4 regions of the Paenibacillus xanthanilyticus genome follow, and region 4 is predicted to be linked to each of the others. Evidence: predicted binding sites of a transcription regulator. Region 4 holds the regulator's gene; each other region holds the start of a gene.
What was found. The regulator LexA, encoded in region 4, represses DNA repair genes until DNA is damaged. The targets are predictions, from matches to a motif close to CGAACATATGTTCG.

Region 1 (7,373 bases), on a different contig from region 4:
CTCTTGTGTCTCTTCGATCCGTTTCTCTTTGTTGGCGACTAGTTCTTCTTTGCGTTCCAGTGCTTCTATTTTCTTATCCAGCGACTCTTCTTTCTGTACGAGCCGTCGCTCTTGACGCTGTACCTCGTTACGACGTTCGCGAATGTCTCTTTCGGCCTCGGTACGGAGCTTGTGGACTTCGTCTTTCGCTTCGAGGACCGTTTCTTTTTTCAGCGCTTCCGCATCTTTGCGCGCATTGTCAACGATTTGACCGGCGGCATGCTCAGCGCTTGAAATCTTGGCCTCGGCGAGTAACTTCCGAATATAATAGCCTAGTCCAAAGAAAATCAAGCCAACAAGGAGAATGATCAGAAGCCAGAGCCAGGTTGCCATATCTTTCTCACCTCCTCATTGCACCACCAAGGCAAACGCCCGGGTAAGTTATTTGGTTTTCATTGAAATACAAGAATTTATAAGGTTCACGCTTATAAAATAACTTGCATTTCTCCGGAACGAAACTTGCATCGCCACCAAAGACGGCGAAGCCCTTTCGCCTTGTGTTACGGTACTAGCCGGGTTTCATCCCGCTTCAACAATCATGTTTGGTGACGAAAATGATCGCTTACGAATCAACTTTTGGAAGGAAAATTGATTCATGATAAAGGAATACATCATTCATTTTATCTGTTGATAAAATCAATTGTCAAGCATGTCAGGTTCATCCTCGGCTTCGGATTGCCTGATCGCCTCCCGTACCGCCTCTTTCACGACGCTGCCCGGAAATCCTCTTCGCAGCAGATAGCCCATTAGCTTATGCCGCCGCTCCCGTGGCTCTCCTTTAATATAGGGCCACTTCTTGATCGCAGCACGCAAGGCAACGGCCGTCTCTTCTTCCGCATCGAGCTCGTCGGTTGCTTCTTTGGCCGTCTCCTTCGCGATCCCCCGCATACGCAGCTCCTGCCGAAGCAGCAATCTGCCTTTCGCTTGACCGCGCAGCCGGGATGCGGCGAATCGGCTGGCGTAATCGGCATCATCCACCAACCGCTCTTGCTTCAATCTAGCAATCGCCTGCTCCGCTGCCTGCTCGTCGATACCTTTGCGCGCCAAGTACTGGGCCATCTCCTTATGCGTTCTGGGCCTAAGTCCCAAATATTGAATGCCCAACGCATATGCCCGGTGCTTCGTATCCTCCTCCGCGATCTCTTTCAGTTCGTCCGGATGGATCTCCCGCCCCTTGAACAAGCGAAACTTGATCATGATATCTTCATGCACGGCGATAAATGGTTCATCCTGAATGTCGTTCACAAACAAGTTGTATCGATACTTCTCTTTGCGGATTTGCTCGACAGACGTAATCCGGACCGTCTGGGCGCCCTCCGCTTGCCCCTGCTCGTTCAACGCAAGCTTGCCTCCTTATATATGCCAAAAGCAGAACAAGGCGCCTAGAGGGCCCTGTTCTGCTCCATATCCGGTCTTATTATAAAGCTGACGCTTCCGACTTACAGTTCGAGCTCCAGCTCGTCCTCGTCTTCGTCATCCGCGCTGAAGCCGCCGGCGTTGAGCGCTGCCGCTGCCTCCAAATTGCTCGCTTCCCGGATTTGCTTCTCGATAACGCTCGAGATGTCCTTATGATCCTTCAAAAATTGCTTCGCGTTCTCGCGGCCTTGGCCCAGACGCTCGCCATTAAAGGAGAACCAGGCTCCGCTCTTCTGAACGATATCCATCTCGACGCCAATGTCAATGATGCTGCCTTCTTTGGAGATGCCTTCGCCATACATGATGTCGACTTCCGCTTGCTTGAATGGAGGCGCGACTTTGTTCTTGACGACTTTCACGCGCGTACGGTTACCAACCATATCGTTGCCCTGCTTGATTGTCTCTACGCGGCGAACGTCAAGACGTACGCTGGAATAGAACTTCAGCGCGCGACCGCCTGGCGTTGTCTCGGGGTTGCCGAACATGACGCCGACTTTCTCGCGAAGCTGATTGATGAAGATCGCGATCGTCTTCGATTTGCTGATCGCGCCGGACAGCTTGCGGAGTGCCTGGGACATCAGACGGGCTTGAAGACCAACGTGCGAATCGCCCATCTCGCCTTCGATCTCGGCCTTCGGCACGAGTGCGGCAACGGAGTCGATAACGATGATGTCGACGGCGCCACTGCGCACGAGCGCTTCCGCGATCTCGAGTGCTTGCTCGCCCGTATCCGGCTGGGAAAGCAGCAACTCGTCGATATTAACGCCAAGCTTGCTCGCATAAAGCGGGTCAAGCGCATGCTCCGCATCGATAAAGGCGGCTTGTCCGCCGGAACGCTGCACTTCGGCAATCGCGTGAAGCGCGACCGTCGTTTTACCGGAGGATTCCGGTCCGTAGATTTCAATAATGCGGCCTCTCGGGAATCCCCCGATTCCAAGGGCGATATCTAATGCCAGGGAACCGCTGGATACTGTCTCAACAGTCATGTTCGCGGATTCGCCAAGCTTCATAATAGAACCTTTACCAAACTGTTTCTCGATTTGACGCAAAGCCATCTCGAGCGCTGCGCGACGATCTGACAACGCATTCACACCCTTTTCGATTGATAGTTTCATGATACCTTGTTTTGTTCTTGATTACAATACTTTTTGCGAACATATATTCTTATTTTTTCTTCCAGCCAGCGGAAGCAAAAAAAAACCGCGGCAAAGTAATCTTCGCCACGGTTCTTCCGTCAGTTACTGTCGATTATAGAGGAAACTCGTTAATCGGACAAGCTGATTCCGTTAGTTTTCACAAGTTTGCCATAGTTCCCCTTGTAACTCTACTCGGTCTCCTTCAGCAGCTGCCATAATCGGTACAACGCCGACTTCACGGCGCGGGTACGAATGATGCTCCGGCTCCCGCTCAAATGCGCCGTGTGTACGATCGTTGGTTTCCCCCGTCTCGATAGACCGAAATAAACCAGCCCGACCGGCTTGCCTTCCGACTCCGAAGGTCCCGCCACGCCGGTCAGCGAGATGCCGTAATCGCTGTCCGTCAGCTCCCTTACCCGCTCGGCCATGAGCGACGCCGTCGACTCGCTGATCGCGCCCGGCGCGCCTTCCCCTTCGAGCTGCGACATCGGTATGCCGAGCAGTCGATGCTTCATCTCGTTCGTGTAGGTGACGACGCCTCCGACGAACTCCCCGCTGCTGCCCGGAATATTCGTAACCAGTTCCGCGAACAAGCCTCCGGTTAAGCTCTCGGCGCTCGCCAGCTTGAATCGCGACAAGCGCAGCAAGCGCACAATCGCCTCCTCGAGCGGAATATCCTCCCGCGCAAACAGGTATTGGCCGACACGCTCCGCGATCGCCTCCTCCAATACGTCGAGCCTCCCGGACGCTTCTAGCTCCGTGTGGGCTTTCGTCGAGATGCGAATCGCGACCTCGCCCTCCTTAGCGTAAGGCGCGATGGTCGGATCCGTCTGGGCGTCGATCAGGTCCATCAAGGCAGCTTCCAAACTCGATTCACCGATGCCGGCAAACTTCAGCGTGCGCGAGAACAACCGCCGCTCCTCGCCAATGACCGACCTCAGCCATGCTTTGCCGGGGCCGTCGAACATCGGCTTCATTTCGCGCGGCGGGCCCGGCAGCAGCAAATAATGCGTGCCGTCCGCGGTCAACGCATTGCCCACGGCCAGCCCGGCGTCGTTGGCAAGCGGCGTGCTGCCGACGATCGAGTTGGCCTGACGCCGGTTGCTCTCGACCATATGCACGCCGCGCGTCGAGAAGAACTGTTCGATTTTGTCCATAGTGGGGCCGTGAAGCTCGATTCCCGCATTCAAATACTTCGCCAGTGCATCCTTCGTCAAATCATCCTGCGTCGGACCCAGCCCGCCCGTGAAGACGATGAGATCGGCGCGGCCGCGCGCCAGCTCGATGGCTTGGCGGATGCGCCCTTCATTGTCGCCGACAACCGTTTGGAAATAAACGTCAATCCCGAGCTCCGCGAGTCCCTGAGACAAATAAGTCGCGTTCGTGTTTACCGTCTGGCCAAGCAGCAATTCTGTCCCGACCGCTATGATTTCTGCGCGCATATCTACATCGCTCCATTCCAAATATGATGAAAGCACCACCCCTTCGCATGGAAGTGATGATGCTTGTACGCAGGGCCTATTCCGTTAGCGGAATAAGATTTTTGTTTTTGACGAAATAATCGATGCCCGAGTATACCGTGATAAGTGCGGCAGCCCAACTGGAGATTTGGTCAAACGGGATATCGATGAACGTAAACGGGAAATTGTTCAGCAAGAGCGCGATAATCATCGTAATTTGAACCGCGGTCTTCCATTTACCCCAAGTGGATGCAGCCAGTACCGCTCCTTCGAGCAGGGCAATCTGGCGCAGGCCCGTTACGGCGAATTCGCGGCTAATGATGACGATCGCGATCCAGGCGTCGACTTTGTCCATCTCTACAAGCGAAATCAATACGGCCGCCACAAGAAGCTTATCCGCAAGCGGATCGAGCAGCTTGCCTAGATTCGTGACGATTTTGTTCTTCCGCGCGATATAGCCGTCCAAGCCATCCGTCGCGGCCGCCACGATGAAAATCAACGTCGCGAGAATCTGATTCCATGTAATCGAGAAATCCTCGAAGCGGAGCTCGCTCAAATTCATGTTGATCAGCAGCAAAAACATGATGATCGGCACGAGGAAGATGCGAGCGAGCGTAATTTTGTTAGCTAAGTTCACGATAAGCCCTCCCCGGACATATCGAATTCGTATGCGTGCGTAACCCGCACTTTCTGCATTTGTCCGATCGGCACGGTGCAGTTCGAAATGAACACTTCGCCGTCGATCTCCGGAGCATCATACTCCGAACGTCCTATGTATACGTCACTGCGGCCATCGTACCGTTCCACGAGCACGTTGATCTCGCGTCCGATATATTTGCCGCCGTTGCTTTTGGCTGCTTCGCGTTGAATCTCCATCAAGGTGTTGGCCCGCCATTCCTTCACATCGTCCGGCACATGATCCGGCAACCGAACCGCTGGCGTGTCCTCTTCCGCGGAATAGGTAAATACGCCAAGCCGGTCGAATTTCAGCTCGCGAATAAATTCGCACAGCCGGTTGAAATCTTCGTCCGTCTCGCCCGGGAAGCCCACGATCATCGACGTACGCAGCGCCACGTCAGGAATACGCGCACGTATCTTCGCGACTAACTCGCGAACGTCCCGCTGGCGTCCCGGCCTGCGCATGCGCTTCAGGATGCTGTCCTCGCTATGCTGGAGCGGCATATCGATGTAGTTGCACACCTTCGGATTGGTCGCGATCGTCTCGATCAGCTCGTCCGTGAAAAATCCCGGATACGCATAGTGCAGACGCACCCACTCCAGGCCTTCGATCTCGCTGACGCGATTAAGCAGCTCTGGCAGCTTAAATCCATCGTAAATATCGGTGCCGTAATTGGTTGAATCCTGTGCAATCAGGCTAATTTCCTTCACGCCCTGCGCCACCAGCCCCTCCGCTTCGGCCACGATTGATTCGATCGAACGGCTGCGGAACTTGCCGCGCATGATCGGAATCGAACAGAACGTACAAGCATTGTCGCAGCCCTCCGCAATCTTGACGTACGCGGTATAACGCGGCGTCGACATGATGCGTGGGAGCTTCAGATCGTAGTCGAACGCCGGGTGGCCGACCATGGCCGGTTTCTTCCCGCGAAGCGCTTCGTCCACGATTTTATTAATATGGTGAAAATCGCCGGTGCCGACGATCCCATCGATTTCGGGCATTTCGTCCATCAGCTGTTTCTTGTAGCGCTGCGTCAAGCAGCCGGATACGATGAGCGCTTTCAAACGTCCGGTCTCTTTGCGTTCAGCCATGTCAAGAATCGTGTTGACCGACTCTTCTTTGGCCGCATCGATGAACCCGCACGTATTGACGATGATTACCGTCGCGTCATCGGCCTGATCGACCAGCTGATATCCGCGTTCATGGATGAGTCCGGACATGATTTCCGAATCCACGAGGTTCTTCTCGCAGCCAAGCGTCACTACTTTAACTCGTTCTGTCATGGAACCGATCCCTTCAGTCAAGCTATCTTAACAAGTATAATACAAGCAAAATACGAATGTCAAAATAGCAGAAAGCCCCGATTTCCTGCATCCGGAGACTTGGAAAGGGACTTTTGGCCTGTTTATGTAGGGTTCGGTTTTACTTGAAATTCGTAAATTGGAGCTCCACTTGCAAATCCGCCCCGCGCAGCAAATTCATGACCGCCTGCAGGTCATCCTTAGACTTCCCGGTTACGCGAATTTGATCGCCTTGGATTTGGCTCTTCACCTTTAGCTTGGAATCGCGGATGAGCACGTTGATCTTCTTCGAGACATCCTGCTCGATTCCGCTTTTCAGACGGATTTTCTGTCTGACGGTCCCGAGAGTGGCCGCTTCGATTTTGCCGTAGTCCAAGTTCTTGATCGGCACGCCGCGCTTGATCATCTTCGACTTCAATATATCAAGCACCGCTCCAAGCTTATATTCGTCGTCGGACGTGACGACAAGCTCTTCCTTCTCCAACTTGATGCTGCTCTTGCTTCCTTTAAAATCAAATCGGGTTTCGATCTCCCGCTCCGCCTGTGTGATGGCGTTGTTCATCTCCTGCATGTCCACTTTGGATACGATATCAAATGAATTTTCCGAACTCACGATGCTTCCAACTCCTTTAACGACGGTTTCGTCCCGTATTATACCCTATTCCCCTATACAAAGAAAAGGCACCTTCCGCTTCTCGCGCGGCCTAGTGCCTTCTTCTCCTCTTACTCGGTTGCCGTATCGTCCGTCTGGCCGCCGCTTGCATTCGTGCCTGTCGCTTGGCCGTTCGTCGAGCCCGCTCCGCCTGAAGCCGTCTCGGCGAAATTAAGCTGGAACCGATGCGACTTGCTCACTTTGTCCCCGTCGTCGAGCACATGACCGTCGATTTTGACCTCGACGATATTGGCTTTCGCCACGCTGATGTACGTCGGACCGGTAAATTCGCTTGTGATGCTTTCTCCGTCCTGCAGCGTCGTATTCTCGACATATTTGCCGTTCCGGTCTTTGTTCCGGATCCCGATCCAGCAGGCGCCGCCGGTCGCTTTAATCTCGATCGTATGCGTGCCCTCCGCAGCAATCTCGTAATAATCCATGCTGCCGGAGCTCTTCACGAGCGTAGGCGCGGCTTGCGGCGGCGGCGTGGACGGCACGACCGGATCCGGCGTCACTGTCTCCGGCTTCGTCGCGTTCTGCCCGTTCGTCGTGCCCGACGACGTATTATTCGTGCCCGTTCCAGCGTCCGCTGGTTTCCCCGTATCGATCTTGTCCGTGAGCTTCGTCTGATCGTCGGCGGTATTCACGTCGTCTGTCGGATTATTAATGTAGAATACGTAGACGATCACG
Region 2 (7,373 bases), on a different contig from region 4:
GTCGTCGTCGACGTCCCCGGCCCGCCCCCGGTCATCGCGTAGATGAGCCCGAAGACGCCGAGCGTCTGCAGCGTGACGAGCATCATGTTCGTCGTAATCGTATCCTTGATGTACGGGATCGTGACGCGGGTCAGGATCTGCCACTTCGACGCGCCGTCCACGACCGCAGCCTCCTCGATCTCGCTCGGCACGTCGTCCAGCGCGGCTTGGAACACGAGCATCGAGAACGCGGTGCCATGCCAGATGTTCGCCAGAATGACGGTGACCATCGGTATCGTATACAGCCACGTGACGGTCGAGAACCCGAACGATTGCAAGATCGCGTTGAGCGTCCCCTCGTCGCCGAAAAAGCTGTACAAGCACAGGGCGCAGACGATCTCCGGCGTCACCCAGCCCGCCAGCACGATCGTCCCGATAATCCGGCGAAACCACCGGTTCTTATGCTTCATCAGCAGCGCGATCAGGAATCCCAATACTTGCTGGCCGATGACGGCCGAGCCGATCAGGAATACGAGCGTGTTCCAAATGCTCGAGCGCACCGTGGGATCCTCGAACATGCGCGCGTAGTTATCAAGGCCGACGAAGTTCAGCTCCTTGGCGGCTTCGCCGGTGAGCGCCAAATTCGTGAACGAATAGAACACCGTCAGCAAGATCGGATAGATGAAGAACACCAGCATGATCGCGACCGACGGAAGCAAAAAATAAAGCCACGTCCACGTGTTCCTTCGTTTCGCGGGCGCGGCGGCGGCTATACTGCTCATCTCGCGCATCCTCCCTTCCGGGCTTATGATCAAAAGAAGGCTTGCTCGAAGCGCCGCTTGCGGCAGCGCGTCAAGCAAGCCGGCCGTCTTACTTCTCCACGATGTGATCCTCGCCGACGATGCGGGTCACGTCCTGCGCGTATTTCTTCGCGGCCGCCTCCGGCGACGTGCCCGTCGCGACGGACTCGACCATCGTCTGAATTTGCGTCGAGACCTCCGGATATTTGTCCTGCGCCGGACGGAACTCGGCATTCTGCAAGTATTCGGTCGCGATGCCGTTGAACGGCATTTCCGTATAGCCCGGGTCCTTCGCCACGTCGGCGCGGACGGTAATGTTGCCGGCGGCGATGACGAGCTTCTGCGTATTTTCCTTGTTCAGCGCGTACTTAATGAAATTCCACGCTTCGTCCTTGTTCTTCGCGTTGGCCGGAATGGACAGCGCCCAGCCGCCCGCGAGCGTGATGGAGCCCGGAGCCTGCCCTTTGCTCGTCGGCATCGGCGCGAAGCCGAGCACGTCCTTGTATTCCGGCCATGGCGCCGCGCCGGTCGGCAGGTAGTTGCCGGTAATCCACGAGCCGTCCAGTTGGATCGCCAGCTTCCCTTTCGGCAGGTATTCGCGGGAAGCCGTATTGCCGGCTTGCCCGTTCAGCACCTTCGACAGCGGCGGACCGAGCTTTTCTTTATTGACCGTTTGGACGAACGTCAGCGCGTCGATGATGCCTTGGCTTTTCGTGATCCATTTGCCGGTCGCATCGTCATAGAGACGCTCGCCCGTGCCGTACAGCAGCATTTCGTACGTCTGCATCGACGTCGCCTCGCCCGTCGCCTTGCCCATGTTCATCCAGATCGGCACGACGTCCGGCAGCTTCTCCTTGATCGTGCGGGCGGCATCCAGTACCTCGTCCCAATTTTTCGGCTTCCAATCCTCCGGCAGCCCCGCCTGCTTGAACAGATTCTTGTTGTACCAAAGACCGCGCGAATCCGTGTTATACGGCACCCCGTATACTTTGCCGTCGCTTGCGGTCACGCCTTTCTTCATCGCCTCGATGAACGAGCCGTTCGTCCAGTCCTCCCACTCCTTCAGCCGGTCGTCGAGCGGCTCGAGGAAACCCGCGCTCGCATCCGAGTTCAGAATGAACGTATCTTCCGTGACGATGTCCGGCGCCGTGTCCTTGGACTTGAGCGCGAGCGCGATTTTGGCGAAATAATCGCCCTCCGATGCTTGAATCGGCGTCGGCTTGATCTCCACGCTCTTGTCCGGATAGCTCTCCGACACCGCCTTGATCCATTGGAACAGGACGCCTTTCTCGCCGATGCCGTCGTCCCGATATGTAATGGTGATGACCTTCTTCGCCGCGTCGCCCCCCGCGTCGCCGCCGTTCGAAGCTCCCGCGTTCTCCCCGCCCGCGTTGCCACCGCTGCCGCCTGTTCCGGCGTTGTTCGCGTTCGGCGAGTTGCCGCCTTCTCCTCCCGTTCCTCCGTTGTTGCCGCCGTTGCTCGAACAAGCGAACAGCAGGGTTGTACACAAAACAAGCGAGGTTGCAGCCGACCACAGTTTTTTACCGTTCTTCATTGCGTGCCCTCCCTCTTTCTCTTCTACCAGTTACTTACATATGTGCATCGAAAAACACGCCTTCTGAAGCGCTTTCATCGTTGCATGTTAAAAGATATTGAGCGTTGTCGGCCATTATTCGCGATAAATTCGAGCAAGGGACTATGATTTCGCGCCATTATACTCCAATTACGAGACTTCGTTGTCTATCACGGCTTCGGCTGCAAATGAAAAAACGGCCGGAAGCGAAGCGCTTCCCGGCCGCGTTATTCTAAATATGCGTACAACCACGACTACATCGGGAACGCCTCGTCTTTCGACACGCGGACCATCTCCGCGGGGAAGCTTTTCTTGAAAAACTTCTCGACGCGCTCGTGGGTATCCCGTTCATACCAGTCCGACAGCCCGTTCGCTTCGAACAGCTCCGGCATGCCGAGCCGCTTCGAACGTCTGCCCATCGTGCCGTCGCCGATGCTCAGCGTGTCGATCCAAATCCGGTCCACGATGCCTTCGAGGCGCTTCGGAAATTCAGGCGTAAACGGCAGCACCGGCGATATGGCCGCTTGCGTGGGAATTCCTGCTTCGTGAAGCTCGCGCAGCGCGTTCAGCCGCAGCTGAATGCCCGGCGCGTATGGCGCGAAGAGCCGCTTCATGTCTTCCCGGTCGGTCTCGACCGTCATCGAGACGAGAACGCTGCACGCTTCCTTCAGTTTCACCAGCAAATCGATATCCCGGGTGACAAGCGGACTTCGCGTCTGCAGCTGAATCAAATCGGGCGGCGCATCCAGCATGGCCTCCAGAATGCCGCGCGTGATCCGCGTCTTCCGTTCGATCGGCTGATACGGGTCGGTCGCGGAGGACATGAACAGCCGGACCGGTTTGTTGCGGCGGCGAAGGCTGCCCACCTCTTTCCGGTAGATCTCCGCGGCGTTCGTCTTGATGTCCACCCACTCGCCCCAGGGAATCTCTTTGAACCGCTGGATGGGCATCTCGCGGACGTAACAATACGCGCAGGAGAAGGCGCAGCCGCTGTACGGATTGAGCGAATGGGTAAATCCCACGTCGAGATACCCTCTCGTCTCGCTCAGAATCGATTTGGACACGATTTCTTTGATCTCGATCGACATCGATGCGCTCCCTTCTCGCCGAATATGCGAACATTCGTACCCCTTATCTTATCATACCATGTTGGTGATATGGAGTTAACACTACGTTAATTCCTGACAAGACGGCTTCTCATTCCGGAAACGCATGTCAACCGTGCGCAGCCCCACCATCTTATCCAGGTTTATGCACAGCAAAAAAGCGCCAGCTCTCTTACAAAGCGGCGCTTGCGGCAAACGAGGTTCCATCTGTAACAACCCTTTCTTCAGGTCTGATCGAATATCGTTCGCTTGCGGTTTATTGAAAATGACGGGTCGTCTCCTGCACACAGTCGGCGCAGATCAGCTTTCCCTTGAACAGCAAGGCGTCGATGTTGCCGCAATAGAGGCAGCCGGGGCTGTATTTCTTCAAAATGACCTGCGTCTCGTTGACGAACACTTCGACGGATTCGCCGATATCGAGCGACATTGCGCGGCGGATCTCGATCGGGATGACGAGACGGCCCAGCTCGTCCACCTTGCGGACAATGCCTGTTGGATTTTTCATGATAGAATTCCCCTTTTTTTGATAGATAACTATTATTCCCATTATGCCTTTACTAGGGAAAGATGACAATATCAGATCGAGGCAAGCGGCGGATTTTCATCGAAAACAAACAACCCGCGGGGTTCGCGGGTTGTGGGCCACTCTCTATTTCGTACAGACGTACACATCCGATTACAGCACCTTGCTCAAGAAGGCTTGCGTGCGTTCGTGCTTCGGCGCATCGAAAATCGCGGCAGGCGGGCCTTCCTCGACGATATAGCCGCCGTCCATGAACAGGACGCGGTCCGCGACTTCGCGGGCGAAGCCCATCTCGTGAGTGACGACGATCATCGTAATGCCTTCGTGCGCCAAGTCCTTCATAACTTGGAGCACCTCGCCGACCATCTCCGGGTCGAGCGCCGAGGTCGGTTCGTCGAACAGCATGACGCGCGGATTCATTGCCAGCGCCCGGGCGATGGCGACCCGCTGCTGCTGGCCGCCCGACAGGCGATCCGGATACTCATCCCGCTTCTCCGCCAGGCCCACCTTCGCGAGCAGCTCCATCGCTTTTTTCTCGTTGGCGGCTTTGTCCAGCTTCTTGATGTATTTCGGCGCGAGCATGATGTTCTGCAGCACGGTCAGATGCGGGAACAAGTTGAAGCGCTGGAACACCATCCCGACGTCCTCGCGCAGCTTGTCGATATTCGTCTTCGGATCCGTCACCTCGACCCCGGCGATCTCGACCTTGCCGCTCGTGACGTCCTCCAGCAGATTCAAACAGCGCAGGAATGTGCTTTTGCCGGAACCGGACGGGCCGATGACGCAGACGACTTCCTTCTCCCGGATGGTCGCGGAGATATCCTTCAGGACGACATTCGAACCGAATTGTTTTTTCAGATGCTGCACGGTAATCATCGCAGGTTCAACCTCCTCTCGAGCAGGCGAGACAGCCGGCTAAGCGCCAGAATCAGCACGAAGTAGAAAATGCCGACCATGCCCCATATCTCGAACGACTTGAAATTGGTGGAAATAATGATCTCGCCGCTCTGCGTAAGCTCTCGGATACCGATAACCGACAACAGCGAGGTGTCCTTAATACTGATGACGAATTGGTTGACGAAGGCCGGAATCATGCGGCGCAGCGCCTGCGGCAGTACGATCAGCCGCATCGTATAGAAGCGGTTCATCCCCAGGGAACGGGCCGCCTCGACCTGTCCCTTGTCCACGGAGTTGATGCCCGCGCGGACGACCTCGGCGATATACGCGCCGGCGTTCAAGCTGACGGCCGCGATGCCGGCGACCTCTGGACCGATCCGGAAATCGAAAAATTCGGGCAGACCGAAATAGATGAAGAAGACTTGCACGAGGAGCGGCGTCCCCCGGATAATATCGACGTAAATGCCCGCCAGTCCTCTAATGATCCGGCTGCGTGCCGTGCTCATCAAACCGGCGGCAAGGCCGATCACGAATGCGATCACGAGCGAGATGGCGGCGATCTTAAGCGTGATCAGCAAGCCGTCGAACAGGACGGGCAGCGCGTCGGACATAATTTGCAGCGTTTCTGACATCGGTGAACAGCTCCTTTCCGAAGGTGTAGCTCCATACAGGCATGGATTGAACTAGAAGACGCCGGCTCCTCCAGCCGCGCGTAGGCGTATGCGCTACGAAGGCTGAAGGCTGCCGGCGCACGGCGAACCGTTACTTTGCAGCAGATCCCGTATACGTGTTCACGATCTCGTCGTACTTGCCGTTCTCCTTCAGCTTCTTCAAGCCGTCGTTGAGTTTCTGCAGTAGTTCGGTATCGCCTTTATCCACCGCCATCCCGTAGAAGTCGCCGTTCAGACGGTCGCCGACGATTTTCAGGTTGGAATTCGGATCGACCGCGATTTTGTAAGAGATGACCGGGAAGTCCTCGATCGTCACGTCCGCGTTCTTATTCGAGACCTCTTGGTACATGGCCGGGCTGTCATCGAAATACTTCACTTCGGCGCCGAATTCCTTCGCAAGCTCCTCCGCCTTAATCGCGCCGGAGGTTCCTTTCTTGATCGCGATCACTTTGCCCTTGAGATCCTCGGGGCTGTCGATGTCGGTCGTATCCTTGTGTACGATCAGGGAAAGACCTGCTTCGTAATAAGGCTCGGTAAAGTCCACGACCTTCTTCCGCTCTTCGGTGATGCTGATGCCCGCGACCGCGCCGTCCAGCTGGCCGGACGTAATGCCCGGGATGATGCCTTTGAAGTCCATCGGCTTGATCTCGACCTCGAAGCCCTGTTCCGCGGCGATCGCGTTCAGCAGATCGATGTCGATGCCCACGTATTTACCGTCCTTCTCGAACTCGAAAGGCGGATAGGTCGCGTCCGTGCCGAACACGTACTTCTTGCCCGCTTCGCCCCCCGCCCCGCTTGCCGAGTTTTCCGAATTTTTGTCGCCGCAGGCGCTAAGCGTGAACGCCATCATGGCGCAAGCTGCGATAAGTCCGATCTTCTTTTTCATACGAAACCCACCTTTATCGAGAATATGAAGCAGCATCGCTTTCTTGGAAGATATCGTATACGGCACACTACGCAAACCTACGCGATCCTACATAAATAATCACAGAATATGATAATAAACATGACATCGTATAATTATGTAATCGCTATCACTCACATGTCCAATACAATCCCCCCATGTCACGGACAAGTTGAGGCGAATAGAGTCACATTACCTCACGCGAGGTTGATCGACATCGGAAGGTAGCGGGGCTCAGCGACGCATCGACTTATCGGGTAATCCGAAAACAACAAAAACCGTGCCATGCAGGCAGCGGCCCGACACAGTACGGTTTGGTTAGCGAGTTATTCCAATTTGCCCAGCATTTCGACGTGCAGCACTTGCAAAAATTTCTTGATGTTGACTTTGCTCTTGCCCTCCGGCTGCTCTTCCTCGATGGCCTTCATCTTCAATCGCACGTCTTGGAAATCGAAATACAGCGGCGCGTAATATTCGAACTTCGGATTGCTGTAATCCGTCAGTCCGATCGACGCCATGTTCGCGAGCGCCGCCATCACCGCCCGGCGCAGCCGCTGCTCGATCGCTTTGCTTTCCTTCTCGATCTCTTGTTCGCCCCTGCCATTACGGGCTGCCGCCTCGTACAGCTCTTTAAGCGCAGGGAACGCGTGACGGTCAGGCTGTTTGGCCAAATAGTCCATCATCGCCAGAATATCCTTGCTGCCGCTCTCGCCCATAATCCCGAGGTCCATCAAGATCGGCTTCACGACTTCGCGCGGCTCGGGCGCTTTGCGCGGCGGCGAGGATTCGCTCATGTCGAACGCGGAGAGCGACTGCTTTATCTGCTGAATATGGCGCTCGTATTTCAACCGTTCCCTTACGTTCGCCAGCACCGCTTCTACCTCGATGCGGTTAATCGGCTTATGAATGAACAATTCGAT
Region 3 (7,373 bases), on a different contig from region 4:
TCGTTCCCCCAAAAGCTGAATTTCAGGTTCACGTTCTTCGCCGCTGCTTGTCCCTCCGGCTTAGAAGCGTCTGTCTCGACGTTGTCGTTGCCGCCGCAGGCCGTTACGGCCAGGGCTAAGGGAAGGACGGTTAACGCAGCTTGGAGCTTTTTCTTCATGTGTGTTATCCCCTTTACTTGTGTTAAGCGCTTACAAGTCTTATTATACGTCGTCCTTTTTGGGGCCATAATGGCGCGTGATTCAGAAAAGGTCTAATTTATATTGTTGTTTTCTCTGTACTCTGAAGGCGTACAGCCTAAATTTTGTTTGAATACATGCAGGAAATATTTCACATTCGGATACCCGGACAGCTTCGCGATATCCTGGATTTTTATCTGGGTATCCTTCAGCAGCTGCTTCGCCCTGTCCATTCGGATTTGCGTCACATAATCGGATAAGTTCTGCCCCGTCTCCGACTTGAACAGAACCGACAAGTAGCGATGGTTCAGATGAACCTGGTCCGCTAAGTATTGCAGCGAAATATCTTGGTCCAGGCGTTGTCCGATGATTTCCTTTACCTTGCGGATCACGTGGCGCTCTTCCATGCTCTTCTGCGGATCGAGGTCAGGACTCTCCTTCATGGCGCGTTTTCTCAGTCGTTCCACGACTTGCGCCAGCTCCGAGGTTTTGACGGGCTTGAGCAAATAATCGATCGCCTCGCAGCGGATCGCCGCCTGCGCGTATTCAAAATCGCCGTAGCCGCTGATGATCACGACCGGAAGCGCGGGATACTGCTCTTTCAGCCGTTGGATCAGCTGGATGCCCCCCATTTCCTTCATGCGGATATCGGTGATGACGGCGTCCACGGTATGGGATTTCAGCCAGTCCAAGGCTTCCTGACCGCTGCAGGCTTCACCCGCCACCCGGACGCCTCCGATGATGTCCTCCAGCACGCGGCGAAACCCGCTCCGAATCGATTCTTCATCCTCAACCAGCAGTATCGTAAGCTTCATGCCTCATTCTCCCATCGTAAAGGTATCCGGATATAAAAGGTTGCGCCCTGGCCGGCCGTCCGTTCATGAAAAAGACCGTAGGCGGGTCCATACAGCAATTTGATTCGTTCATTGACGTTCCGAAGGGCAAAGCCTTTCTTCCTCGCGCCAAAGGAACCGATACGGGCGTGCCGCTTCTCCGGACCATTCAGCAGCGCGTCCAGCTCATCCAGCTTCTCCGGGCTTATTCCCGCGCCGTCGTCTTCTACATAAATGAGCAGGTCCTCCTCCTCATAGCAGGCTCGGATTTGGATATGAATGGGGCCTTCCGTCATCCCGTGTTCAATGGCATTCTCCACCAGCGGCTGCAAAATGAGCTTCGGCATGAGGCAGGATTCGAGGCTAAGATCGGATAAAATTTGCACGCGAAGCTGATCGCCTAAGCGAAAGGCCTGGATTTGCAAATAAGCATCCGCAAATTGCAGCTCATCGGCCAGATGAACGAGCTTCTCATGCCAGTCGATCGTATACCGGAGCAATCTCCCCAGACTGACGACCGCCTCCGACAGCTCCATAATCCCCATTTGGAGCGCTTTCATGTTTATGGACTCGAGCGTATTATAAATAAAATGCGGGTTGATCTGATTTTGCAAGGCGGATAATTGGGCTTCCTTCTCTCGGAGCTCATTCTCGTACACCTGATGAACCAATCTATCCAGTTCGGACACCATGCTGTTGAAGCCTTCCGTCAGCAGCCCGATTTCGTCATTCGTCGTGACTTTGGCGCGTTCCTTGAATTCTCCCCGCTGGATCTTCCTCATCATGACCGCAAGATGGCGAACCGGCTTCGTCATGGTTGCGGCGAGCAGGTACGAGAGAAGAAAGGCGGCGAGCAGCGAAGCGATCGAGACCCATAAGCTGTACCGGATTAAGACATTTGCGTTTTTCTTCAAATTCTCCTCCGGCACCAGCGCTTTGACGACAAAGCCCGTGAGCTCGGAATGCTGCTCGGCCGTGAGAAATAACGGTCCATTCGGCGCTTCGGGCATCCGGGCTCCATTTCCCGTTAAGGAAGAAAAATAAGTCTCCCCCTGTTGATCCAGCACATGGATGACGGTATCCGGCACCATGTCGCTCATGCCAAAGAGGCTGGCAAATCCCTTTTGCGTCAGATCGATCTTGATGATCCCCAGATGCCGATGGGTCTGCGGGTCTCGGATGACTCTCGCCAGCGAAATCACCGTTCGTTCTCCCGACTTGTAATACTTGGCATGATGCGGGGGAATCGCCACAATGGCGCCATCCGCTTCCATCACCGCATTCATCCATGGCGTGTCCTCCGACCTCCAGAATTTATCGATGGAATCATCCGTGTTGGTGTACAGCACGCCGTCGAGCGAAAAGATAAGAATGTTCTGAATCTCGCTTCTTTCGGCCGCGAGCGAGGAAATCAGCAGACTCATCTTGTTGATCTCTTCGAGCGGAACGAAATCCCCGCTATCCGCGGAAGCGTGATTTCGGAGAATCGCCATAACGGAAGGATCGTAATAAGGCACGGCCGTTAACCGTTCCATCTCCCGGTAGTAACGGTCGATGCTGTTCTGAATCTGCATTGCGATCTGCACGGTATACGTATTCGCATCCTTCTCGACTTGATGGATGTACTGTTTATAGCTAAGGAAGCCGATCAGGGTTAATGGTATGGTGCTTAACAAACAGAACAGAATCATAAATTTCAATCGAAGTGGAATGAACAGTCGTCTCACGCTTCTCTTTGCCCCCCGGATGCTAGTCCCTCAGTACTAGTGAAAATTATAGCATCTCCGCCGATGATCGTTGATAGAAAAGGAACATACCCTATCTAATATAAAATCCCCTTCCGGTGGCGAAAGGGGATTGCATAGGCTAGAGCGATTTTGCATGTTACGATCTTTGCACACATAGGCTTTCTTCTTCCATTCTACTTGCATGGATACACCGATGTAATCCCACATTGTACAGAACAGGTATGCTTTTTACAGGTCTTATTCGCCTGCCAATAAGATTCTTCTTCCCCCCTACCTGTCCATGGTAATTAATTCGTACAAGGCGCGTACGTCGCAACGAAGGGAATCCGCGATCGATATGGCGATTTTGAGCGGCATCACTCTTTTGTTATCCATAAAGTCATAGATTCGTTCAGGTTTGAATAGCAGCTCCTTCGCCAACGATTCCGCCGTTTTTCCGGATTCCAGTAATCGTTCATGCAGTAAGCAGCGTCCAAGTTCAACTTTCAAGCAGGGATCCCTCCAGCGTACCATCCTATTTGTACCTAAAAGGGTTTCCATTGTTCGCGTAAATAAACATTGGAGAATGTGCACGAATGCTGCGTAACGGATGTGCTGCCTACATTTAGGGGCCTGTTTCAGAAATTTATGGTATACTAGGAACAAATGTTCTTTTATGCCTGAAAGGGGGCTGACGATATGGTAAAGCAACCTGTTTATGCGGAGCAAGAAACACGGAGCGCCTTTAGCAATACACGCCCTTTGATACGCCAAAGGACAGGTTTGACCAACGAGAACGTACACAAGATTGCGGAGTTAATCCGTCATTCCTACATGGATCGAGAACGTATTCGGATTACGGTTTTCGGCTCCTATGAGGATCGAACATACAGCGGGATCGTCGAGAAACTTGACCAGTTTCATAATCGCCTCCATGTAGGAGACCAATGGATTTTTTTCCACGACATTATCGATGTTTCCCGTATCGACGCCTGATGCAGGAAGGTCACGCCAATGACGCCGCTCAGATAATGGGCCTGCTATATAGACCCTTTCTGAGCGGTAGGCTTCTGTGCTTTTTTAGGACGGCTTAAACATCTCCGACACATACCTGGCAATCCGTACACTGATCTCCGCCCGCGCCACATCGCGCATCATGGCAAAGGTGTCCTCATATCCCCGGCACACAAATCGATAATGAATAGCGCTGTCTACGCGCTCTTCTTCAAACACTTTGATATTTCGGACCTTCATTTTCTTCCTAACTTCGCTAAGATCGGCGTGGATGCGCGTCATCAAAACCTGGGAAGCCTTGATATATAAGCTTTTCAACGAATAGGAAGTAAGCCCGATTTCCGTGCTGTTTTTTTCTACAATCGTAAGCATCATGGGGAGCAGAACAAAATCGCGAACCAATTCGAGTTCTTCCTTGCTCGGCAGTTCGGTCTTCGCCTGTTCATGCTGCCCGTGCCTCCGACTGAGATATTGTTCTCGATGTTCCGGGAGCATCATACGGCTGGATTCCCAGCGGCCGTTACCTTGAAGTTTCTTACTCACTTATAGTGCCCCCCGATTTTTGCACTACGTTCAAGCGCTTGCGCAGCCCCTAATAAAGAGGAAGCTCGCAAGATTGCGGTACCTCCATAACGGTACTTGATTTGATCGGTAGCTCGTTCTAATCGCCTTGCTTTCTCCCGATTACCGAAAAGGGTCAGCTGGTATTGCGTATCGCGGGTCAACTTCGATACCACCACGCCAAGCTTACGGACAGGCATCTCGTCCCAATGGGCATAAAATAACTTCCGCGCCGTTTCAAAAACTTCATTCGTGATGTTGGTCGGATCAGCAACCGTGACCTGTCGATAGAATCCCGTAGGTCTGTCGAAGTCGGCTCCTTGGCAGCCTACGGAAATAACGGAGCCCATATATCCCTTGGCTCGACAGCGCCGGCATACCTCTTCACTTAGCTCAAGCAGTATGACTTCAATGTCTTCTTTGCGGCTGTAGTCGCGCGGCAGCGTCATCTGATGGCCAATCGCCTGCTGGACATCATGCGTACCCGGTGTAACCGCGCTGGAATCGATCCCGTTCGCGGTTTGCCAATATAATTCAGCTTGAATGTCGCTGTTTTTGCCCATTACAATTCTCATTTTCCGCTTCAGCTCTGCGAGCGGCAGCCGGGCGATATCCCCGATGGCGGTAATCCCCATCCGGTTAAAATGAGCCGTCATCCGCGAACCAACACCAAACATTTTGTTCACGGGCTGCGGCCACAACAGACTCTCCACCTCACTTTTAGGCAGCGTGAAAATTCCCGTTTCACTTTTCTTTGCCCAGATATCTGTAGCCATCTTAGCCAAGATCTTCGTGGAGCTTATACCAATTCTGATCCAGACGCCTGTATACATCATCACCTTAATCTGAATCCTTCGAGCAATTTCTTCGGGTGATCCGAAATACGAAAGCGAACCCGTGACATCGAGAAACTGTTCATCAATCGAGAAGGGTTCGACTAAGTCCGTAAACGACTCAAAGATCTCCGTAATCATAAGGGATACGTCAATGTAGGTCTGCATGTGCGGACGAATGACCACCACATCCGGACATTTTCCCAAAGCTTCCCCCAATGTTTCTGCGGTTGTAATACCGAATTTTTTAGCGATTGGACATGCCGCAAGTACGATTCCTGATCTGCGTGCGGGATCGCCAGCCACAATGAGTGGCTTATCGCGATATTCTGGGTGCGCTGCTTTTTCGACTGACGCATAAAAGGATTGGCAATCCGCCAACATGATAACGGGCACCACCATAATGACACCCCCAATAACCGAAAGTATGTTCGTGTTTTTATTATATACCGAATGTATGTTCGTGATGCAAGGTCTAAATCCCCAGTGGGAGGTATTTTTTCAAATCCAATTTCTGACTACAACATAATTGGATCTTCCGCTGAAAGACCGACGCCGCGCGCGGGGAATACCGATTCAGGGATGCCCAACCCATAAGGGGAAAATTCTGCTCGGCAACATACTCCGACTGCTTTTCGATTGAAGCCCGATAATCAATAACATTTGCATTTTGCAAATATAAGTGGTATAACGGAATCAGGAGGTCATGACAATGGAAAATGTACGGAACTTGTTTCAGCTGCTGTCGAGAAACTTCGGATTATTGAATGAGCAATGCTGCGACAACTGCTGCGGCCAAGAGATTTCGCTTGTGCAGAGCCATATCTTGTACGAGATCAACCGCCAGCACCAACCTTCCATGCAAGAAATCGCCGGTGCTTTAGGGATGGATATTACGACCTTCAGCAGGCAGGTCAAAACCTTAGTCGATAAGGGATTGGTTAAGAAAACGCCCCATCCCGCCGATAATCGCATCAATATCTTGTCCTTAACACCTGAAGGGCTTGGGATCGAGAATGACATTAATCTGACCGTAAATACTCAGCTTCACAGCGTTCTCTCGACAATGACAGATTTCGAAAGAGATACCGTCATACGCTCCATCAAACTTTTTAACGATGCCATGCAGAAATCAACTTCATGTTGTTTACCTCCGAAATAATGGGGGTTTACTTTTAAGCTCATAATTGCAAATTGCAAATATTAAACGACCAAAACAATCCAACCTTCATTTTAGGAGGACGACGAAATGATGAACCCCTTACCAACCGCGATTATTGGCGGCGGTCCCGTAGCTTTAGCAGCCGCTGCCCAGCTTGTAAAAAGAAACATGCCTTTTGTGCTTTTTGAAAGAGGCGCACAGGTTGGAGCTTCGGTTCGCAGCTGGCAGCATGTAAGCATGTTTTCTCCCTGGGAATTCAATATCGATGCAGCCGCTAAGGAGCTTCTGCTTGCGACGGGGTGGAGCCCGCCTCCGCACGATCAGATGCCGACAGGAGATGAACTGATTAAGCTTTATTTGGAGCCGCTAGCCCAACTGACGCCGATCAAGCCCTATATTCAATTGGAAGCGACGGTTAAAGCGATCTATCGCAAAGGATTCGATAAAATGAAAACGGCGGGACGCGAACGTGCGCCTTTCCTGATTGAATACGAAAAACAAGGCCATACGCATCGTGTAGAGGCTGCCGCCGTTATTGATGCAACAGGAACATGGCTTACCCCAAACCCGCTAGGAGCCAGCGGCACTTCAGCTGAGGGCGAAAAGGAATACACGCAGCACATCACATATGGCATCCCGGACAGCTTGGGTGCAAGCAGAGATCGATATGCCGGTAAGAATATCGTGGTCGTTGGCAGCGGGCATTCCGCTATTCAATCGCTTACGCTCCTCCACGAATTAAAACTGCAAGTACCCGAAACCACGATCCACTGGGTGCTTCGAAAGCAATCCGTAAATGATGCCTTTGGGGGCGGCGAAAACGACGGGTTGCCAGCTCGCGGCGAGCTTGGGACACGTGCCAACCGATATGTGCAGAACGGCAACGTCCTGGTTCACACCCCCTTCCTCATCCACCAGATTACGAAAGATCAAGCAACCCATAAGCTATCCCTGCATGGAACAAAGTTAGACCAAGGCTACACCATAGCTAAAATCGATGAGGTCATTGTCGCCGCGGGATCTCGACCTGATTTCACCTTCCTTCGCGAACTGCGGTATGCGAGCG
Region 4 (7,373 bases):
CGCTGATCGCCTTGATGGCAACCGTATATAGATTGCGGTCTCCGCCGAAACGGCGCGTGCGGACATAATCCTTGCCAACCGACAGATAAGGGCGGCGAAGAATGAAGATAACTGCCATCAGCACGTAAAGGCCGATCGTCACCCAATACATCGCGCCCGCATCTTTGTAATAATCCGACGTGAACGTCGTAATGACGTACATCCCGATGAAGAGAACGAGGAATGCCGGCATGATAAAACTGCGGCCTTTGAACGTATCCAATTTTTCCTCTGTCTTTTGCACATGAAGCGGCGTCTGGCCGTATTTCTTGCGCTGCTTATTCAGCTGTGTCTGGTTTTTGCGAACTTTGCGTTCCCAGGATCTTGATGACAAATGGGGAGCCTCCTAATTTACAGGTAGATAGAGATCGGGGATCGCGCTCGACGCGCAACCCCCAGGCTATTACGGATGATGCCTGTTTTTGGTTTCATGCGATTCTACTCGAACCCCGATTGAACCCAGCGCCTTAAAACGGCCGTGCGAATTTCTCGATAAATCGATTCGGATACTCCGAAGGCAGCTTGCTTACTTCGTCCAGGCGGTCGTACAGCTCACGCGGAAGCGTCCAGCCGACGGCGCCCATATTATCCTCGAACTGCTCCAACGTGCTTGCGCCGAAGATCGGAGAGGTGATCCCTTGGCGGCTCAACAACCACGCGAGCGAAATTTGGGCCGGCGACTTATCCAGCTCTCCGGCGATCTTCCGGACTTCCTCCAAGATCGCGAAGTTCTTGTCCGAGTTACGCAACGCCCACGAGCTTTCACCAACCTTGGACGTCAGCCTGCCTGCCGTTGGTTCTTCCCGGTTATATCGGCCGGTAAGAAAACCGCCTCCAAGCGGCGCCCAAGGAATGATGCCGATATTCTCCTCGCGGCAGAGCGACATCATCTCGCGGTCCATCTCCCGGCTAACCAAGCTATACTGGGGCTGAATGGAAATGAAACGAACGTACCGGTTCATATCGCTGACGGCCAAAGACTTCATCAGCTGCCACGCGAAAAAGTTCGAGCACCCGATATAGCGGACTTTGCCAGCGGTCACGAGATCATCCAACGCGCGGAGCGTCTCTTCGATCGGCGTCGCGTGATCCCATACATGTACCTGGTACAAGTCGATGTAATCCGTCTGCAGACGCTTCAAACTGGCATCGACGCCATCCATGATATGCTTGCGGGAGATTCCCGCCCCGTTCGGATGATCCGCGGTTGGCATCCGGACCTTCGTGGCGAGCACGACTTCCGAGCGGCGGCCTTGGATCGCTTTGCCGACGATCTCTTCGGAGCGGCCGGAGACGTATACGTCCGCGGTATCCAGGAAATTGCCGCCTTTCTCAAAAAAACGATGAATCATCTCAACGGAGTCCTGCTCGCTCGTCGTATTGCCGAACGTCATCGTGCCTAGGCACAGCTCCGACACTGCAAGTCCGCTTCTACCTAATAAACGGTATTCCATATCGACATTCCTCCTCGTATTCGATCCAACGGCTCGAGGTCTTGATGTCTTAATGTTTGATGTTGTCTTCCTCGTCCTCGACAAACTTGATATTATCCAGCTGCCCGCGGAAGTTCCGTTTGAAATTGTCCAAATATTGTTTGCGCAGCTCGGCGCGTTCCGCTGTCTCTTCCTCCGTTAACCCCACGGTCTTATGCTTGCGCGACAGCTCGTTTATACGTGCGATGATTTTCTCCAAAGTGGTACGCCTCTCTTTCCGTAACGCTCATGCTAGTCAACATTCCACTCTTTACTTTGACATTTTTGCTCGTCCATTGTCAAGACAACAACAAAAAACGGCGAACCTAGTGGTCCGCCGGAATGATTAAGCTCTGGCCTGCATGCAACGCTCTCTCTCGAAGCCCATTGCGCTGCTTGATGGAGTAGATGACTTCGCGGATATCCTCGCCGCTGCCCTTCACTTCGCTTGCGATCGCCCAAAGCGTATCGCCGCTGCCAACTACGATAACCTGTTCGGATGCCGTCGGCGCTTCCGGAATGGCTGTAGTCGCATTGCCTTTCATAATCATGAATCCGATAAAAAGAAGGAAAAAGAACGCAACGACTGTCGTGAATTTCGCAATATGGCTTGCTCTCAACTTTTTGACGCGTTTGTTCGCTGCCGTGCGTCTTGCCGTACCTTGTTTCCGTTCCGTGTATGTATAAGTAGAGACCGTGTTTACCATATTCGATTCCCCCAAACGTTTGTTCTGTTCTCGATGAACTAAGAATAACACGAACACTCGTTTGGTGTCAACGACATTTGGAACATTTGTTCGCACCCCGATGCGAACTTGTGTTTCTCGAACTTATGTTTGTACGAACTCCGGTTCTGTGTTATAATTTGACACAAATGAACTTATGGAGTGATCTCGTTTGTCGAAACTTTCCAACCGCCAGCAGGCGATACTCGAATTCATCAAGACCGAGGTTCGGGAGAAGGGCTACCCGCCTTCCGTCCGTGAAATCGGCGAAGCGGTCGGACTAGCCTCCAGTTCGACGGTTCACGGCCATTTGGACCGGCTAGAGAAGAAGGGCTTGATCCGCCGCGACCCGACGAAACCCCGCGCCATTGAAATACTGGACTCCGATATGGAGAGCATCCCTTTCCCGCTCGCGATCGCCAAAGTACCCGTGGTCGGTAAAGTTACGGCCGGCCTACCGATTACGGCAACCGAGAATATCGAAGATTACTTCCCTCTGCCTGCTGATCGCGTCGGAGACGACAACGTCTTCATTCTGAACGTTATGGGCGAGAGCATGATCGAAGCAGGCATTCATGATGGCGATTATGTAATCGTCCGTCAGCAGCAGACGGCGAACAATGGCGAGATCGTTGTCGCGATGACCGAGGATGACGAAGCAACCGTCAAGACGTTCTATAAGGAACGCGATCACATCCGTCTTCAACCTGAGAACTCGACGATGGAGCCGATCCGGCTGCGCAACGTGACGATTCTCGGCAAAGTAATTGGACTCTTCCGCGATATCCATTAATCGAACAGGTAATCGAACAGGCAGACCTTACGACGATAGACGTCGTCAGGTCTGCCTGTTTCTTTTGCTCTCATGTTCGTTCACGCATAATAGGCATCATAACGACTTGACCAATTCAGGCTTTCGCATGCGAACGTTCGTCCAATCGATTCGAACCATGGCATCATAGCATAACGTATTCCAGTTCGATCGAGGTGATGAAGTTGCTGACGAAACTGAAACAACCCGGTTTGATCATCGGAATCCTTGGCGCGGCCAAACTGCTGCTCGACAGCGCCGGCATTCAAATTCCGGACGAGACGATCAATGATCTTGCAAACGGTATCAGTGCCGTTCTTGTCGTCATTTCTATTTTCGTCGATCACGGAAAATCCTAAGCTCCGCCTTCTTCATCTTAGCCGGCCTCGTGCCGGCGAACGGGAAGCCGCCTTGTGCGCGCTTCTTTTTTGTATTCACTTCTCTTCGGCGCATGCGCATGTCACTCGCAGTCGTTAACAAAGAGAAGAACCCTGATGCACATGGCTTCTAGGGTTCTTCATCTTGGTCATTCATGGTCGTCGGGGTGGCGCAGGCAATCCTTCGCCTTCACTACCTCCCATTAAGCGTATTCGTAATTTGCGCTTTAGACTTTAGTTCTTCCAGCAACTGAGGCGAAAGCTCCGCAATCTTCTGGCGGATGAGCTGTTCTCGAATTTCCGCTTTTTTGCCTTCAAGCGTAGCGGCCTTTGCTTCCTTATAGCCGGTTACTTTGATAATGTGGAAGCCAAACTCAGTCTCGATCGGTCCGCCCAGCTCTCCAACCTTTAGCGAAAACGCAGCTTCTTCAAACTCAGAAACCATTACGCCTCTGCCGAAGAAACCAAGATCGCCTCCGGTTCCCTTACTGCCCGTGTCGGTCGATTGTTCTTTCGCCAGCTTCGCAAAATCCGCGCCTCCCTTCAGCTGCATCATAATTTCATCGGCTTGTGCTTTCGTGGAGACCAAAATATGCGAAGCTTTCACTTCCTCAGGCTGATCGAACATCGCTCTATTGGCCTCAAAATATTGTTTCACTTCTTCATCGGACACTTTCGCACGCAGCTCCACGAGCTTGCGAATACGTAACTGCATCGGTATTTGCTTCTTCAAATCTTCGAGTGTCATGTTCGATTGCTGAAGAGCAGCATGAAATTCCGAATCGGAGGAGAACTGCTTCTTGATCTGCGCCATTTCCGCATCCACATCTTTGTCGCTGATGACGATCCCCTTCTTCTTCGCCTCCTGCTTCACAAGCTCTTCTTGTATCAGGTTGTCCAGCATTTGGGATCCGCCGACTGCGGCCATCGCTGCGTAAAGCTGATTTTTGGTAATGGGAACGCCGTTAACTGAACCGACCACGCCATTGCCTTCATTGCCTAAAGGCGACGAATCTGGTTTGCTCGCAATCATCACAGATTTCGTAGCACCATTATAATTGACTTCTGCACCAAGCATCTCAGCGGCAGAGCGGAGCGGGACGTAAGTAACCCCCTTAATGGATATAGGTTCAACGGTTGATTTTTTGCCATTTACGATCAAGGTCATTTTCGTGGCCGCATAGGCGCCTGCACCTGCTGCGAGCATCATGCCCGCGATGACCAGTGTCGTTATGCCCACTCGACGAAAAAGGATATTGCCCATAAGTTTACCCACAATTAAGCCTCCCGCTGTAATCTTTTCCGGATCTCTCCATAGTCTGAATCATTGCGTTTTATATCTGTAATCATAAAAAAAACTCCCTTCGAATTGCCAAACGACGCAAATCAAAGGGAGACTTTATTAAAAATATATAAGTGGTTTCCAGCTGTAGTTGAACAGCTTGATGCTGAAGCGCTGACTGAGATCATACCTCCGGACAACGCCAAGCCAAGGACATCTATTTTAGTACAGCGTCAGATATTGATCGCGCTCCCATTGGTGAACCTGGGTGCGGTACATATCCCACTCGATTTCTTTCAGCTCATAGAAGTGCGCAAGCGCATGGTCGCCGAGCGCGTCGCAGATGACCTCGTTGCGGAGCAGCTCGTCGAGCGCTTCCTTCAAATCCGACGGCAGGCTTGGAATACCTTCGTCGATGCGCTCTTCTTCGGTCATAACGTATACATTGCGGTCTACCGGCGCCGGAAGCGGCATTTTGTTCTTTATGCCGTCCAAACCTGCCTTCAGCATAACAGCGAGTGCCAGGTAAGGGTTAGCCGCTGGATCCGGATTCCGCACTTCGATGCGCGTCGACAGACCACGGGAAGCCGGGATGCGGATCATCGGGCTGCGGTTGCTTGCGGACCATGCCACATAACAAGGCGCTTCGTAACCCGGTACAAGACGCTTGTACGAGTTGATTGTCGGGTTCGTGATCGCTGCGAACGCGCGCGCATGGCGCAGAATGCCGGCCATGTAATAACGCGCCGTTTGGCTCAAGCCAAGCTTGTCGGACTCGTCATAGAACGCGTTCTCTTCGCCGCGGAACAGCGATTGATGCGCGTGCATGCCGGAGCCGTTCACGCCGAACAGCGGCTTCGGCATGAACGAGGCATGCAGGCCGTGCTGGCGGGCAACCGTCTTGACGACGAGTTTGAACGTTTGAATTTGGTCGGCCGCCAGGATGGCATCCGCATATTTGAAGTCGATCTCGTGCTGGCCCGGAGCAACCTCATGATGGGAGGCTTCGATCTCGAAGCCCATCTCTTCCAGGGTCAGCACGATTTCGCGGCGGCAATTCTCGCCGAGATCGGTAGGGGCCAAATCGAAGTAGCCGCCTTGGTCGTTCAGTTCCGTCGTCGGTTCGCCCTTCTCATCCGTCTTGAACAGGAAGAACTCCGGTTCCGGTCCGACGTTCATCGCCGTGAAGCCCATCGCTTCCGCTTCTTTCAGCGCACGTTTCAGAATGCCGCGCGGATCGCCGGCGAACGGCGTGCCATCCGGCATGTACACGTCACAGATAAGACGCGCGACGCGGTTTTCCGTTACCCACGGGAAAACAACCCACGTGTCGAGGTCCGGATAAAGGTACATGTCGGATTCTTCAATACGAACATAACCTTCGATGGAAGAACCATCGAACATCATTTTATTATCGAGCGCTTTCTGCAATTGGCTGACCGGAATTTCCACGTTCTTGATCGTGCCGAGCAGGTCGGTAAATTGAAGACGGATAAAACGGACGTTCTGTTCCTTCGCAATACGGGTGATGTCCTCTTTCGTGTAGCTCACAGAATCATCTCCTTCATGGATTAGTGTTAGATCGCTGCGTTATTTCTTGTTGTAGAAACGGGACAGCTGGCCTTGGATCAACGATGCTTTGCCCGGCCGTTTCTCAAGCAGCTGCTGCTTGAGCAGACGGTGAAGCTGCGCATCCGACAGCTCGCGACGTTTCACTTCCGACTGGTCGGTGACGACGGTTGCTTCCTCGGATTCCTTTGAAACCGGATTCATCACTTGCTTAATACCGGCAATATTGACGCCTTTCTCAATTAAAGATTTGATCTCAAGCAGTCTTTCGACGTCATTGAATGAGAATAGCCGTTGATTGCCGGATGTACGTGCAGGAACGATCAGCTCGTGCTGTTCATAATAACGTATTTGCCGTGCGGTCAAGTCCGTCAGCTTCATGACGATCCCGATCGGAAACAACGCCATATTTCTGCGAATATCATCACCCATGTCGCATCAACCTTCCAGTTCTGAATATATACCCCTATTGTAACTCCTCTACCAAAAAAGTGTCAAGTTGTGTGAGGTTTAATTACAATTAACTTTCGCTCCGCGAGAGTGTGAAGGGCATTCAGCACGCCGTATTTGACATGGGCATACGTTAAACCGCCTTGCATGTAAGCAATGTAAGGCTCCCGAATGGGCGCATCGGCCGATAACTCCAAGCTGCCACCCTGCATGAACGTACCTGCCGCCATGATGACAGGATGCTCGTAGCCGGGCATGTCCCATGGTTCGGGGACGACGTGCGAATCTACGGCCGCCGCCTTCTGGATCCCTTGCACGAACGCGATCAGCTGTTCCGGCCGTTCGAAGCGAACCGCTTGAATCAAATCGGTGCGAGGCGCTTCCGGACGAGGACTGCTGTCAAAGCCGAGCCGCTCGAAAATCGCGGCCGCCAAGACGCTTCCCTTCAAGGCTTGTCCCACCGTGTGTGGAGCCATGAACAGGCCTTGATACATGGAGCGGAGCGTGCCGAGCGTAGCGCCTACTTCGCCGCCGATCCCCGGCGCCGTCAGCCGGTATGCCGTCAGTTCGACTGCTTCCTTCGTGCCTGCCACGTAACCGCCGGTCGGCGCCAGTCCGCCGCCCGGGTTTTTGATAAGCGAGCCTGCC

Region 1: recA (recombinase RecA) is a predicted target of LexA. The motif match lies at 2,607-2,620, and genes of this name have one in related genera.
Region 2: ACFSKT_RS01550 (SPL family radical SAM protein) is a predicted target of LexA. The motif match lies at 3,468-3,481, and genes of this name have one in related genera.
Region 3: ACFSKT_RS06835 (YolD-like family protein) is a predicted target of LexA. The motif match lies at 3,397-3,410, and genes of this name have one in related genera.

Annotation. Positions count from the first base shown of each region.
Region 1 is NZ_JBHUHA010000001.1:1,777,405-1,784,777, forward strand. It holds gene rny (ribonuclease Y) at 1-372, opposite strand, end outside; gene ACFSKT_RS07175 (RecX family transcriptional regulator) at 676-1,377, opposite strand; gene recA (recombinase RecA) at 1,479-2,537, opposite strand; gene ACFSKT_RS07185 (competence/damage-inducible protein A) at 2,780-4,033, opposite strand; gene pgsA (CDP-diacylglycerol--glycerol-3-phosphate 3-phosphatidyltransferase) at 4,110-4,688, opposite strand; gene rimO (30S ribosomal protein S12 methylthiotransferase RimO) at 4,685-6,013, opposite strand; gene ACFSKT_RS07200 (YajQ family cyclic di-GMP-binding protein) at 6,153-6,644, opposite strand; gene ACFSKT_RS07205 (RodZ domain-containing protein) at 6,755-7,373, opposite strand, start outside.
Region 2 is NZ_JBHUHA010000001.1:372,408-379,780, reverse strand. It holds gene ACFSKT_RS01560 (carbohydrate ABC transporter permease) at 1-761, opposite strand, end outside; gene ACFSKT_RS01555 (ABC transporter substrate-binding protein) at 850-2,334, opposite strand; gene ACFSKT_RS01550 (SPL family radical SAM protein) at 2,607-3,440, opposite strand; gene ACFSKT_RS01545 (AbrB/MazE/SpoVT family DNA-binding domain-containing protein) at 3,715-3,963, opposite strand; gene ACFSKT_RS01540 (amino acid ABC transporter ATP-binding protein) at 4,135-4,857, opposite strand; gene ACFSKT_RS01535 (amino acid ABC transporter permease) at 4,854-5,510, opposite strand; gene ACFSKT_RS01530 (transporter substrate-binding domain-containing protein) at 5,641-6,435, opposite strand; gene ACFSKT_RS01525 (response regulator) at 6,780-7,373, opposite strand, start outside.
Region 3 is NZ_JBHUHA010000001.1:1,701,580-1,708,952, forward strand. It holds gene ACFSKT_RS06820 (ABC transporter substrate-binding protein) at 1-158, opposite strand, end outside; gene ACFSKT_RS06825 (response regulator transcription factor) at 252-992, opposite strand; gene ACFSKT_RS06830 (cache domain-containing sensor histidine kinase) at 989-2,737, opposite strand; gene ACFSKT_RS06835 (YolD-like family protein) at 3,437-3,733, shown strand; gene ACFSKT_RS06840 (YhjD family protein) at 3,818-4,294, opposite strand; gene ACFSKT_RS06845 (DNA polymerase IV) at 4,291-5,547, opposite strand; gene ACFSKT_RS06850 (MarR family winged helix-turn-helix transcriptional regulator) at 5,858-6,307, shown strand; gene ACFSKT_RS06855 (NAD(P)-binding domain-containing protein) at 6,395-7,373, shown strand, end outside.
Region 4 is NZ_JBHUHA010000002.1:64,741-72,113, forward strand. It holds gene ACFSKT_RS17325 (MFS transporter) at 1-373, opposite strand, end outside; gene ACFSKT_RS17330 (aldo/keto reductase) at 507-1,493, opposite strand; gene ACFSKT_RS17335 (DUF896 domain-containing protein) at 1,543-1,731, opposite strand; gene ACFSKT_RS17340 (LysM peptidoglycan-binding domain-containing protein) at 1,838-2,218, opposite strand; gene lexA (transcriptional repressor LexA) at 2,409-3,029, shown strand; gene ACFSKT_RS17350 (hypothetical protein) at 3,233-3,406, shown strand; gene ACFSKT_RS17355 (peptidylprolyl isomerase) at 3,618-4,700, opposite strand; gene glnA (type I glutamate--ammonia ligase) at 4,929-6,257, opposite strand; gene ACFSKT_RS17365 (MerR family transcriptional regulator) at 6,297-6,707, opposite strand; gene ACFSKT_RS17370 (methionine gamma-lyase family protein) at 6,770-7,373, opposite strand, start outside.